Regions from separate parts of the Vibrio sp. 378 genome, predicted to be linked through region 1. Evidence: predicted binding sites of a transcription regulator. Region 1 holds the regulator's gene; the other holds the start of a gene.
The links. Region 1 encodes PurR, which represses purine synthesis genes. Its sites were predicted from a motif close to TNANGNAAACGTTTNCNTNA; they were not measured.

Region 2: the regulator PurR is predicted to act here: its motif matches at 3,844-3,863, upstream of purL (phosphoribosylformylglycinamidine synthase).

What each region holds. Positions count from the first base shown of each region.
Region 1 is NZ_JAWOUO010000004.1:92,517-100,050, forward strand. It holds gene glgA (glycogen synthase GlgA) at 1-849, shown strand, start outside; gene R7Q48_RS09195 (alpha/beta fold hydrolase) at 959-1,762, shown strand; gene R7Q48_RS09200 (DUF2007 domain-containing protein) at 1,794-2,114, opposite strand; gene R7Q48_RS09205 (TVP38/TMEM64 family protein) at 2,135-2,821, opposite strand; gene R7Q48_RS09210 (TfoX/Sxy family DNA transformation protein) at 2,936-3,526, opposite strand; cyclic di-GMP riboswitch class I at 3,643-3,732, opposite strand; gene purR (HTH-type transcriptional repressor PurR) at 4,020-5,024, opposite strand; gene torD (molecular chaperone TorD) at 5,492-6,139, opposite strand; gene torR (two-component system response regulator TorR) at 6,406-7,116, shown strand; gene elyC (envelope biogenesis factor ElyC) at 7,188-7,534, opposite strand, start outside.
Region 2 is NZ_JAWOUO010000005.1:294,239-301,772, forward strand. It holds gene purL (phosphoribosylformylglycinamidine synthase) at 1-3,702, opposite strand, end outside; gene mltF (membrane-bound lytic murein transglycosylase MltF) at 4,002-5,579, shown strand; gene tadA (tRNA adenosine(34) deaminase TadA) at 6,168-6,716, opposite strand; gene R7Q48_RS11945 (AbgT family transporter) at 6,929-7,534, opposite strand, start outside.

The DNA.
Region 1 (7,534 bases):
ATTACGATGCTTAAAGCTGGCGTAATGAATGCAGATAAGATAAACGCGGTTAGCCCTACGTACGCAGAGGAACTAAAAACAGAGCTTGGCAGTCACGGCATGGCTTGGGAGTTTCAGCAACGTGCACAGGACTTAGTCGGCATCTTGAATGGTTGTGATTACAGCGCTTGGAATCCGGAAACGGATACCTACTTGCCGGTTAATTACTGCGCCGACCAGCAAAGTATGTCGCAAGGGAAGAAAGCTTGTAAAAAAGCATTACAACAACGACTAAATTTGCCCGAAAAAAATGTAGCTATGTTCGGTATGGTTTGTCGATTGACCCAGCAGAAAGGCGTTCATTACTTGTTGCCTGCTTTGGCCGATTTTTTGAAGCACGATGTTCAGCTAGTTGTCGTTGGGACCGGAGACCCTGTTCTTGCCGCTCAGCTACGAGAGGTTACCGCGCAGTTTTCTAGCAAATTTGCCTTTGTAGAAGCGTATGACAATGAACTTGCGCATATCGTTGAAGCTGGTTCTGATTTCTTCTTGATGCCTTCTGAGTTTGAACCATGTGGCTTAAACCAAATCTATAGTATGGCTTATGGGACATTACCGATAGTACGCGGTGTTGGTGGCTTAAAGGACAGCGTTAGCGATTATGATGTAAACCCATCTGAAGCAACGGGGTTTGTTTTTTTCGAACCGACACCGCAGGCATTGTTGTTAACGATGCTAAGGGCACTGTTGCTCTACGCTCAAAACGAGCCTGAAGTGAATAAAGTACAGTTGCACGCGATGCAACAAGACTTTTGTTGGCAAAAGGCCGCAGAATCTTATTTGCAGCTTTACCACTCAGCGTTAGTTTGACTTAAAATTGTAACGAAAGGCACCGAATGAGGTGCCTTTATTATCTTGAGTAAGGGGAGTGTGGTAGGATGGCTTTTTACTCAATAGCACGATCTTTTTGATACTCAATATGACCCAGCCGCTACTTTTTCATAAAACCTATTTGCACCCTACTAGTAATGAGTGGGTTGTATTTGTGCACGGTGCTGGTGGTAGCTCTTCTATCTGGTTCAAGCAAATTAAAGCTTACAAGCAACACTTTAACTTATTGCTGATCGATTTAAGAGGTCATGGAAAGTCAAATCAGTTACTTAAAGAGCTCATTGCTAGCCGTTATACCTTTACGGAAGTTACCCAAGATATTTTGAAAGTATTGGACCATTTAAAGATCCAATCCGCTCACTTTGTCGGTATGTCGCTTGGTACTATTATTGTTCGAAACCTTGCTGAATTGTCATCAGAGCGCGTACGTTCGATGGTGCTCGGCGGTGCTGTCACAAGGCTTAACACTCGTTCTCAGATATTGGTGAAATTAGGTAATTTTTGTAAGCATATCCTACCGTACATGTGGCTCTACAAACTGTTCGCTTATATTGTTATGCCTCAAAGAAGCCAACGAGAATCTCGCCACCTTTTTATTCGCGAAGCCAAGAAGCTTTGCCAAAAAGAATTTAAACGTTGGTTTATTCTTGCCGCTGATGTAAATCCGTTAATGAAATATTTTAAAGATCGAGAGTTACCCATTCCGACTCTTTACTTAATGGGCGACAGGGATTACATGTTTATTAAACCTGTCAAAGAAATGGTTGCAGCACATAAGCTCAGCATTCTACGAGAAATCCCGAATTGTGGTCATGTATGCAATGTAGAGCGTCCAGAAGACTTCAATCAACACTCCATCGAGTTTATTAAACAGCAAGCTGTATGTGCTTAAAACTGAGTGCATCCACTGAATAGGAGAGCCGCTATAGCTCTCCTAGTTGATATCCACATTGCCAACATGCACCAAATTGCCCTTCGTTTATTTCATGACATTTTGGGCATTGCCAATCTTGATACTCATGCCTATCGGATTGTTTTCGATATGCTTTTACTATTTCTTCAGCTTTCATCTTTTGTGCAGTGTCAAAAAGCCACACATAAGGATCGGTATCATCACCAAACGGCAGTTCTCCTTTTAAGCCGAAAATACCTTCTCCACGAACTTCACAGTAAATTTGTTCCACTTTAAGCAGCTCACATACAATGTGTGCTTCTGCTGGGTTTTTAGCGATAAATATTTTCATCAAAATACCCACTTCACCAATTACGAGTTTTGCTGACTTGGTGTCGGCCTTACTTTATTCATAACCCATTTAGTGATGATTGGAAATAGTCCCAATAGCGCAAAAGACGCTAATACTGCGGGTGAAACAATGCCCGATAGGCTTTCAATTGTTGCTAATTGAGTACCTGCATTCAGATATACGGCTGTGCCTGGCAGCATACCTATTTGGCTAGTGAGATAAAATCGACCTACAGACATCGGTGTTAAGCCCATCAGTAAGTTGATTAGAAAGAAAGGGAATACAGGGATTAGGCGCAAGGAAAATAGATAAAAAGCTCCGTCTTTTTCGACACCTTGATTAATTGCGTTGAGTTTATTTCCGAATTTGTTTTGTACCCAGTCACGCAATAAGTATCGGCTGCTCAAGAAGGCCAGTGTTGCCCCCATAGTGCTAGCGAAAGAAACCAGTAGCAAGCTTGTCCAAAAACCAAATAAGGCTGCACCAAGTAAGGTGACTACTGCCGCTCCTGGGATAGAAAAAGCGGTAATTGCAATGTAGGTAAAAAAGTAAATCGCAGCCGAGAATACAAAATTCTGATCGAGGTATGTAGTTAGTGCTTCTTGTTGGGCTTTTGCATTCTCTAAGGTTAAATACTGGCCAAAGTTAATACCTAAAAAGACGATAGCCGCTAGTAGGATGAGACCTAATATCAGTTTCTTATTCATAATTTTGATTCCAATTTGGGATATATGTAATAAGACAGTAGGAAAACCGAAAAAATTTCACAAAAAAACCGCAGATTAGACTGCGGTTTTACAAGATAGTTTTTAGGTCGACTTTTATTGGAGGCCGTTCATCAACTCATCTCGGCGAGCTTGAGGTACCACACTCCAATGAGTGCCGTTGATAGCACCTTCTAGTGCCCATAGCAACTCAATGTTGACGGTTGCAGAGTGCGTATCTCTTATCGCTTTATAGGCGTTAAGCGCACCTTCCTCTTCAAGCTTCTCTACGGATTCGATGCCGGCTTTTTTTAGCATGCGCTCGGTAGCCAGTCGTAAGTTAGGCAAATCTTTCAAACGGTTAGGCTTTGTACTTGCTTGCTGTTCTTTCTCAAGCTTTGCCTTTTTCAATGATTGATTCGCTACTTCGATTAAGCGTTCGCTTGATTCCCATAAATCGCTGGAAATAGCGTAGTACTTTGTAACGACTGGGAAGCCACGTTTTTTATAAACGTAAGGCTTTAGCCCTTGTTTCTCGAAGTCAGATGAAGTTTTTTGGTCTGCTCTGATATGAAGCTGATTGTTTACCACTAGTGCAAACATTGTTTCATCAGCGAATAGTCCGAAGCCACCAAACATTGAGCGCGACTTGATATTACCAAGTGCCTCAAATAGCTTCATAGAGTCTTTGAGTATCGGTTTATCCATGTTTTGTTATCTCGGTGTAATTAATATTACGCCACCAAAAGTCAGGTCCGAGAGAGTAGCAAACATGCGTAAAAACAATGTCATTACAGAGTAAAGTCATTGCTTACACACTTGCCATCGGTAACCCCGCTACCTTCCATATCGTAATATGGTTCAGGCCGGAGGCTTTGCGTCCCACTCTTTCGAATGGTTTGCCCTGTGCGTGACACAATGAGCATACTTCTTATATTGAATTAACATCACGGTTTAGCGTTAAAAGTGTGATTTCGGTTCAATAAAAATGATAGATTGAATGCTCTATTTTGCATATGGAAAGGTGCAAATTGGCCTTTGAAAAGGAGTTCTTAATATATATTACATTTATATAAAACAGGGAGTTAACGTTAGTCAATTGTTATTAGAGTGGTGTGAAGTATTAGAGAATGCTTAATTTTTCCAAAAAAATAAGCGCCCCTGTAGAGCGCTTATTTAACACGGTTAAATACAGTGAAATTTAGTTCATTTTTTTCACAGTATTTCGAATTACAAGCTCAGGTTGCATTTCGAAAATTCGTTTTTCGTGTTCTTTATCTTTGATACGCTCAAGTAGAATTTCGAATGCATTTTTACCAACACGACGTTTAGGTTGGTGGATAGTCGTTAGCGGTGGAGAGAAGTATTCCGCAAGCTCGATGTTGTCGTAGCCGATCACTGAAATATCTTCAGGAATTTTGATCCCGTTTTGTTGCAAGCGGCTCATTAGGCCTAGAGCCATTGTGTCGTTAAAACAGAATACCGCCGTCGGGCGCTTGTCCATTGCGGTAATTTTATCTGCAACTAATACGGCCGTATCACATTCAAAGTTACCTTCAAGGATCCAGTCTTCATTTACAGCTAGGTTCGCTTCGCTCATTGCGCGACGGAAACCTGCAATGCGCTCTTGGCAAGCAAGCTTTTCAAAATGACCGCTTAGACAAGCGATATCCGTATGACCATTGTCAATCAGATGTTTGGTTGCAATGTAGCCACCTTCTTCTGAGTTATCCATGATCTTGTCTGCTTGTGAGCTCTCTGGGCCCCAATCCATGACCACTTTAGGAATGTCCGCATGACGGTCAAGCATCTCTTTTAGTTCTTCGGTTAAGTCAGAACACATCACTAGGATGCCATCAACGCGCTTTTCAGCCAGCATACGAATGTAATCGCGTTGTTTTTCGTAAATCCCGCCTGTGTTACATAAAATCAGAGTATAGCCTTGGCGGTAACAGTAGCTCTCAACGCCATCAATCACTTCTGAGAAAAATAGGTTAGTTGATTGAGTTACTAACATGCCAATCGTACGAGTTGAGTTGCATTTTAGGCTGCGTGCAACGGCACTTGGCGCGTAATTCAGCTCGTCAACGGCTTTCATTACTTTTTCTTGCGTTGCTTCTGCAACGAAACGCGTTTTATTGATAACGTGCGAAACTGTCGTAGTGGAAACGCCGGCTAAGCGAGCAACGTCTTTTATCGTGGCCATAAATGGTGTCCTGTATCGAGCTACTGAAATATGTCGTATTGGATGTACCTGATGCTCTAATGGTTTCACACCTAGCAATCTAAAATTGGCGCTAAGTGTCTCGGCAGCGGTTGATCCAAGTGCGACAAAAGGGTGCGTAGCAGCATCGGTCGATGAATTTTATCTTTTTCTATCTGATGAGAAATTGCCATCAACCTGTTAAGAAAACACAAAAACCGCTATATTTCAGCGGTTTACATATAAATCATATTTAATCGTTTGCGCTCACATTTTAGCCCTATGTGGACTGACTAGCAATGTTTTCAGCAAGAGATTTGTGTATTTGAAGTCACATTTTGACTGCTAAATAACCAAGCGTCTTTGCGCTAAGTTAAGGCAAACGAATATTATACCCAAGTTACTTACAATCGGTCACTTTCAGGCACACAGGAAGCCCGATAGGCAGGCTCCCTAAAAATAGGCGGCAATTATTCACCAAGAAGGTAGGCGCTGTCTAGTTTACAAAATGCAACTAATAGTTTCGCGACACTTGAGTAAAATCCAAATTCATCGAATTTTTTACATTTGTCTGAAAACTGAGGTAACCAAGACATCAATTGTTGCTGGATAAAGTCGTTTTGTTTAACGAAGGCTTCTTCCATGTGTTTTTCTTGTTCAAGCTCGTTTGAGCGGATAATCATGTTCCCGAGAAAGTCGAGCTCAACGGCTAAGTGATCCGCAGGTTCCTTTAGGTTTTCGTCTACTTGAACGCCAAATTCAGCCATCAACTTTTCCATTTCCTCAGCTGGCTTGTCATTCAGTAAACCTGATTCACCAATGTACATGGATGCGTAAGGAAGAGCGCCGTATTTTTCTGTCTTCAAAAACAGTTCACAAAAGTCAGCTGCAAGCTCTAGTTGTGCATCTTCACGATCTTGTAACCGATTCAATGCATCAACTAGGCTATCAACGGCTGGTTTTAGCGACTCATTTTCACCTAAACCTGCGAGAAAACTGCGAATTTCAACACTGTGATAGGCTTCCAATTCTTTCTCTGTTAGTTCTTTTGCGAACAAGCTCGAAAACCACCAGTAAATTTCAGCGCGTTTTTCATTAAAAGCTTTCACTTCTTGCATTTTGGGCTCCTGAATGATGCTTCAAGTCATGCATCACAAAGTCAATTAGGGATATCCCCTAAGTGTAATCAATTAAAATGAATAGCAGTAACTATAATTGTTATGTTTTATGGTCAAAAATGACCGCTTATTAATAGCAATGGGCAAGCTTGTTTTGAATCAATAAAAACGCTAAATCTTGCGTTTTAATGTATCTATGACTAGAAATGTTACTAGTTATGAATAGAATACGTCTTGGATAATAAGAAGACAGAAAAGTGGTGTAAATGAGCTATCACGTATTAGTCGTAGAAGATGATGTTGTAACTCGTAGTAAGCTTGCGGGATATTTCCAAAATGAGGGCTACCAAGTCAGCGAAGCAGAGAGTGGCGCAGAAATGCGTGAAGTTTTGCAAGCGGGCGATGTAGACCTGATCATGCTGGATATTAACCTGCCTGGTGAAGACGGCCTGATGCTTACTCGTGAGTTACGTAGCCAATCGGATATTGGTATCATATTAGTAACAGGACGCACGGATAGCATTGATAAAATCGTAGGCCTAGAAATGGGTGCTGACGATTATGTGACAAAACCTTTTGAACTGAGAGAGCTGTTAGTTCGCGTTAAAAACTTGCTGTGGCGTATTTCAGCAGCGCGCAGTGGCAGCTCGAAAGCGAATGAAACCAGTGAAGAGCACATTGTGCGCTTTGGGGAGTGGACATTCGACATTCAACGTCGCGCACTTAGCCGCAACGGTGAGCCAGTAAAACTAACTAAAGCAGAGTATGAACTTTTGGTGGCATTATCGTCTTACCCTAACCAGGTGTTAAGTCGTGAGCGTATTTTGAACATGATCAGCCATCGAGTGGATGCGCCGAATGACCGCACCATTGATGTTCTTATTCGACGTATGCGCGCAAAAATGGAGTTCGATCCTAAGAACCCACAGATTTTTGTAACGGTGCACGGCGAAGGCTATATGTTTGCTGGTGACTAGTTTGAACATAACTCAATCGTAAAAAGAAAAGGAGAGCTTCGGCTCTCCTTTTTTGTGGCTTCAAGATAATACTAGTTTGCTTCAACCATTGGTGTTTGGCCGACAGTATCACGCAACCTTTGCCAAATACTGCCCAAGTACTCATGCCAATAAAGCTCTGTTTGTTCTAAGTAACGCGCTTTAGGTGAGTATTTATCCCAAGGTTGACTTATCTCGCTAATAGCTAAGAAGTTGGTCGGGGCTGGGATTGGTTTAATGCCTGCTGCGTTGAACTCATACAATGCACGGCTCATGTGACTCGCAGAAGTGACTAACACAATCTCCTTTTGTTGAACGAATGCAGCCGCTTGACGCGCCTCTTCCCACGTATCTTTCGCATCTTCTAATAAAATGATATCGGATTTCGCGACTCCCAACG
Region 2 (7,534 bases), on a different contig from region 1:
TTGTTGTGTTGGGTTACCGAGGTTATCCACGTAACGAACCGCAACCGTACCTGATGCTTCAATCGCTGCTAGGTGCTCTGCATCACGTACTTCTACACGCCCTTCTCCGTGGGAAACCGCGATTGGCATACGCGAACCAGCCATGCCGTCGAAGAATACAGAATCAGATTTCTGAACTTCAACTAGACTAAAGCGCGCTTCAAAACGCTCAGATTCGTTGCGCACAAAACGTGGCCACAAGTCTGCACCTGGGATCAGCTCTTTCAGGTTTGATAGCATCTGACAACCGTTACATACACCTAAAGAGAACGTCTCTTCACGGTTGAAGAAGGCTTGGAACTGTTCACGAGCTTGTGCGTTAAACAGGATAGACTTAGCCCAACCTTCACCCGCACCTAGTACGTCGCCGTAAGAGAAGCCACCACAAGCTACTAGGCCATGGTATTCATCCAGTACCGCTTGGCCTGTTAGGATATCGCTCATATGGATGTCGGTTGCTTCAAAACCAGCTCGGTCAAACGCTGCTGCCATTTCGACGTGGGAGTTAACGCCCTGCTCACGTAGAATTGCCATCTTAGGTTTAGCACCTTTCGCAATGTACGGTGCTGCAACGTCTTCATTTACGTCGAAGCTGAGCTTAACGTTTAGACCCGGGTCAGAGTTGTCTTTCTTAGCTTCGTGCTCTTGGTCTGCACACGCTGGGTTATCACGTAGGCTTTGCATCTTATGCGTTGTTTCAGCCCAGATAACGCGTAGTTCGGTACGTGAACGTTCAAGCACAACTGCATCACCAGAAGTGATAACAAAGTCGTCTGAAGCTTCAACAGAACCAATCACATGTGAGCATGCCTCTAAGCCGTTTGCCGCCAGAGTAGATAGAACTGAATCTAGATCATCATTCTTAACTTGAACAACCGCACCTAGCTCTTCGTTAAATAGAACGGCTAGCGCATCATCACCCAGCTCTGCGATGTTCGCTTTTACGCCACAGTGGCCCGCGAATGCCATCTCAGCCAGTGTAACAAACAGACCGCCGTCGCCTTTATCGTGGTAAGCCACTAGCTTGTCATCACGTACTAACGCTTGCATTGCATCAAAGAAGCCTTTTAGCTGCTCTGCATTATCTACGTCAGCAGGTTTGTCACCCAGCTGTTTGTATACTTGTGCCAATGCTGTCGCACCTAAGCGGTTTTTGCCGTTACCCAAGTCAACAAGAACTAGAGAAGTATTTCCTTTGTCAGTGCGTAGTTGTGGAGTCACGGTCTTACGTACGTCTTCCACACGACCAAATGCCGTGATAACTAGCGACAGTGGAGATGTGACTTCTTTGCTCTCGCCGTTTTCTTCCCACTTGGTTTTCATCGACATGGAGTCTTTACCAACTGGGATAGTCAAACCTAACGCAGGACACAATTCTTCACCAACCGCTTTCACTGCTTCGTAAAGACCCGCATCTTCACCTGGGTGACCCGCTGGAGACATCCAGTTCGCAGACAGTTTAATGTGTTTAATATCACCGATGTCTGTTGCCGCAATGTTCGTTAGTGACTCACCAACGGCTAGGCGAGCCGATGCTCCAAAGTCTAGTAATGCCACTGGCGTGCGCTCACCCATCGACATTGCTTCGCCATGGTAAGTGTCGTAGCTTGCCGCTGTTACTGCGCAGTTTGCTACTGGTACCTGCCAAGGACCAACCATTTGATCACGAGCAACCAGACCCGTTACTGTTCGGTCACCGATAGTAATTAGGAATGTTTTTTCTGCAACAGCAGGAAGACGAAGTACGCGATCCACCGCTTCATTAAGCTCAATACCATCACGAACAATGGCAGGGCTTTCCACTTTTAGTGTGGTTGCGTCACGGTGCATCTTCGGTGGCTTACCAAGCAGGATATCCATTGGCATATCGATTGGCGTATTGTCGAAGTTAGAATCTTCTAACGTTAGATGACGCTCTTCTGTCGCCACACCCACCACTGCATACGGTGCGCGTTCACGCTTACAGATGGCGTCGAATGCTTCCATGTTTTCTGGCGCTACCGCTAGAACGTAACGTTCCTGTGATTCGTTACACCAGATTTCCAGTGGGCTCATGCCCGGCTCATCGTTTGGTACATCGCGTAATTGGAACTTACCGCCACGCTCACCGTCGTCGACAAGTTCAGGCAATGCGTTAGAGATACCGCCTGCACCCACATCGTGGATAAATGCGATTGGGTTGTCGTCGCCTAACTGCCAACAACGGTCGATAACTTCCTGACAGCGACGTTCCATCTCTGGGTTTTCACGCTGTACCGAAGCGAAGTCCAGATCTTCTGCTGACTGACCAGATGCCATGGAAGATGCCGCACCACCACCAAGACCGATGTTCATTGCCGGACCACCAAGTACGATTAGGCTCGCACCTACAGGGATCTCTTTCTTCTGTACGTGTTCATCGCGGATGTTACCCATACCACCAGCAATCATGATTGGTTTGTGGTAACCACGAATTTCTTCACCCGCATGAGAAGTGACTTTTTCTTCGTAAGTACGGAAGTAACCCAATAGATTTGGACGACCAAATTCGTTGTTGAATGCCGCGCCGCCAAGAGGGCCTTCAAGCATGATGTCTAACGCATTCACAATACGACCCGGCTTGCCGAAGTCGGTTTCCCATGGCTGTTCAAAACCAGGAATACGTAAGTTAGAGGTTGTAAAACCAACCAGACCCGCTTTTGGCTTACCGCCGATACCCGTCGCGCCTTCGTCACGAATTTCACCGCCTGAGCCAGTCGATGCGCCCGGCCACGGAGAGATTGCCGTTGGGTGGTTGTGCGTTTCTACCTTCATCAAGATGTGCGTATCTTCATGGTGGTACGTGTATTGACGAGATTTAGGGTCAGGGAAGAAACGCCCCGCTTTAGAACCTGTCATAACGGCTGCGTTGTCTTTGTATGCAGACAGCACATAGTCAGGTGTCGTTTCAAAAGTGTTTTTGATCATTTTGAACAAAGACTTAGGTTGATCTACCCCGTCGATAGTCCAATCTGCGTTAAAAATTTTGTGGCGACAATGCTCTGAGTTCGCCTGAGCAAACATCATCAATTCAATGTCGTTTGGGTTACGCCCAAGCTTAGTAAAGTTCTCTACCAAGTAATCAATTTCATCTTCTGCGAGTGCCAAGCCAAGGGAAACGTTTGCCTCTTCAAGCGCAAGACGACCGCCAGCTAAGATATCAACATGTGCGACAGGCTTAGGCTCTGCAACAGTAAATAATGCTGATGCGGCTTCAAATTCTGTGAATACTGTTTCCATCATGCGGTCGTGAATTAACGCTTTAACAGCGTCAGCTTGAGCTTCTGATAGAACAACTGAAGATTCGACATAATAAGCCGTACCACGCTCTAGACGTTTCACTTTATCCAGACCACAGTTAACAGCGATATCGGTAGATTTAGAAGACCAAGGCGAGATAGTGCCAGGACGAGGCGTGACAAGAAGTAGAAGACCTTCAGGCTCATGCTCTTCGATGGTTGGGCCGTAAGTTAGTAACTTTTCAAGTTTTTCTAACTCTTGGTCATCAAGGTCTGACTTTAGATCGGCAAAGTGCATAAACTCGGCATAAATGCTAGTTACAGGCAGATCTTGTTCACGACAAAGTTCCAGTAGTTTATTAACACGAAACTCAGAAAGAGCTGGGGAGCCACGCAAAATTCTCATGTGCTTAGGTCTCTTATGCAATTGATTAAGGTGATATTGGAATAAATTCAGACACTTAAAATAAGCCCTGTCGAACCTATGCCGATTCCACCTCGTCATTGCGAGCGCATTATATAGTAATTGTTTTTGTGATGTAACACCAAAAGCAACCGTTTGCGTCATTTTTTTTGTCAAATTTGAATTACAACTAAAATGTCGATAAAACACACAATGTCACGTTATAAGTGTGTGATTCACTTTGCCCCATGAGCTCGCTTTGATATAAAGGCAAATAGAAATTTTCCAAGATGTACCTATTAATGCAAATAAGTCACTTCAACCGGCTCAAGCGCAGTGCTCTAATTTTAGTTTCTGTTCTTTTACTCTCTGCTTGCCAGATTGAGTCGGAGCCCAAAAGTGAATTTGAAAAAATTCAAGAACGTGGTGTGCTTCGTGTTGGCACGCTAAACAATCAGCTTTCCTACTACATAGGTCCCGATGGTCCCGCAGGGTTGGATTACGAATTGGCGCGTCAGTTTGCGGAGCAGCTCGGCGTCAAACTCGAGATTAAACCAGCCTTTCGCCAAGCTGAGCTTTTTCCTGCTCTTAAGAAAGGAGATATCGATATCATCGCTACGGGTTTAAATCAAACGTCACAAGCAGTCAAACGATTTAGACCAGGCCCTGCCTATTATTATGTAAGCCAACAAGTGGTATATAAAAAAGGGCAACTTCGACCACGTGATATCGAACAACTCATTGAATACCAAGCCTCGAAAGACGACGAGTCCGACGAAGATACAAATGCAGGCGCTCAAACATTAAAGATCGTTGAACAATCGCAATATGTTCCGACCCTAACAGCGTTAAAGAAGCAGTATCCAGAACTTCAGTTTGAAATTGTTGGTGATGCTGACACGAGAGACTTACTCAAATACGTATCGACGGGTGAGTTACGTTTTACTGTGACTGATTCGGTGGAACTTTCCCTTGCTCAACGCCTTTACCCCGATCTTGCGCTCGCGTTCGAACTTACAGAAGATCAACCAGTATCTTGGTTTACTCGACGTTCTGAAGACGAAAGTTTGTATGCGATGCTGATAGAGTTTTTCGGTAACATCAAACAATCAGGAGAACTGTCCACCCTCGAAGAAAAGTACATTGGTCATATTGAAGCATTTGACTACGTTGATACTCGCGCATTCATTCGAGCTCTGGATGACAAATTGCCTAAATGGGCACCTTTATTCCAAAAATACAGCGAAGAGTTCGACTGGCGCTTAATTGCAGCATTGGCTTATCAAGAGTCACACTGGAAACCAACAGCAAAATCGCCAACAGGTGTTAGGGGGATGATGATGCTGACTCTGCCAACAGCGAAAAGCGTCGGGGTAACAAACCGTTTAGACCCTGAGCAATCTGTTCGTGGTGGTGTCGAGTACTTACGTCGTATTGTAAGTCGCGTGCCTGATAGCATTAACGAGCATGAAAAAATATGGTTTGCGTTAGCTTCATACAATATTGGTTACGGCCACATGATGGACGCACGACGACTCACCAAAGCACAAGGTGGCGATCCGAACGCTTGGGCCGATGTAAAAGACAGGCTGCCTTTACTTCGTCAGAAGCGCTATTACAGCCAAACTCGCTATGGGTACGCCAGAGGCGATGAAGCGCGTAATTACGTAGAAAATATTCGACGTTACTACCAATCCATCATTGGTCATGTCAGCCAACAGCCAGCGATTGATGAGAATAGCGATGACTTGCAAGTGATTCCGCCGCTCAACCCCGACATTTTGATATCGGGCGCAGTAGAGACCGTCGTAGAACAAGTCTCTGGCGCTTCTGACGTCACGGTTGAAGAAGACACCGAACAAGAAAGCATTGAAGAATAAACCCGCGGTAAACTAAAAAATGACGAGCCTATGAAGCTCGTCATTTTTGTTGAGTCCTAACGAAAACTTATCTAGACTCCAATATTCTGAGTGACACCAACCACACTCAACCATTCCTTTGGTTGGTCGCCTTTTCTTCATCGTTAGTAAAACTGATTGCTTTGTAACAGATTACTTGACAACCACATGGTTTAGCTCACTTGATGAAGCGGCGCTTTCGGCTACACTCTGCCGAAATAACGTCACTCCTATTATTAAGCATCGTATTGAAATTGTTTGCTGGCTCTGTGCAATGCAGAAGTCAAATGAAGAACGTTTAAACCATACAATGTTTAGTGCGATTATCGAGCCTATTGCCAAGCATCGATGAGCCGCACTTTACTGGTAAAAGTCTTGTCTGCAGGAGGTTTTGAATATGAGAAGACGTAGAGTGCAGTCAAAGCGTTTAAATAACACAGTAGCTGCTATCCGACGTAAACGTAAACTGACATGTATGAAAAAGAAAGTAAGTTCACGTAATCGTGTTTTTGTACATTTAGTCAATCACTAGTGCGTCCAAGCAAACATCTACCACGTTGTAGGTGTTTGCTAGCCCTCACTACTCCTACTACCTTGTTCGCTCTCTCCATTTTCTAATGCTTTTTGTGCTTGCTTCTTCGCTTTAATTTCCTTTCGGCGGCGCTTAAAAAACGCTTGTAGCTGAGTGCGGCACTCATCTTCTAGCAGCCCCTTTTCAACTAAGGCGTAATGGTAAGCGGCTTGACTTTCAAACAAATTAAGCACTGTTCCTGCTGCTCCAGCTTTTAAATCTGGCGCTCCAAAAACAACCCGCTTAACGCGGCTATGCAATAAGGCTCCGGCACACATTGGGCATGGCTCAAGTGTTACATATAACGTCGTATCCAGAAGGCGGTAATTTTCTAGCTTTTGGCCTGCTTTACGCAGCGTTTGGATCTCAGCATGTGCGGTAGCGTCATTAGTACCAATAGAGCGATTCCACCCCTCAGCGATAATTTCACCATCTTTGACAAGCACTGCGCCAACAGGTACTTCCCCCTCAGCTTCTGCTTGCTCAGCAAGCTCCATCGCTCTGCGCATAAACAATTCATCTTGAGGGGAAAACGGATGGTTAGACAAAGGAGGCTCCAAAGAAACAAAAAACGATTGAAGTCAGGAATTTTATCACCAACTTCGGTTTCACTACAGCAACACATCACGGGACAAAGTCTGCAACTCCAAAAAACTAGTTACAAGGCCTATCGATGTTCGTTTTACGAGAACAAAAAAACGCAGATCGAAGACCTGCGCTTTTTGGCTGCCAATTAGCGGCTTTCACACCCTACACGTTTTTACATTGTGTAAGTGTAAGGAGCTTGAATGCCTAGCGGGATACCTACCATCCAATAAGCAACTAGGAAGATAGACCAACCGATCAGCATTGCGATCGAGAATGGCATCATTAGTGACGCAAGCGTACCGATACCAGCCGACTTCACATAACGCTGACAGTAAACCACTACAAGAGGGAAAAATACCATTAGAGGCGAAACGATGTTCGATACAGAGTCCCCCACACGGTAAGCCGCCTGAGACAGCTCAGGCGAGATACCAACCGCCATTAGCATTGGCACTAGGATTGGACCAATTAAAGCCCATTTTGCAGATGCCGAACCAATAAGTAGGTTTACAGACGCGGTTAGAAGTATCATACCGATGATGGTCACTTCACCTGGTAGGTTCATCGCTTTTAAGCCTTCTGCGCCATACAACGCTAGCATCGTACCGATGTTTGACTGAGCAAATGCAGATAGGAACTGAGCACAGAAGAACGACATAACAATGTATGCGCCCATGGTTGACATAGTATCAGCCATCGCTTTGATAATGTCGTTGCTGGTCTTGAACGTTCCAGACACTTTACCGTAAACGTAACCAGGAATGATAAACAGAATAAA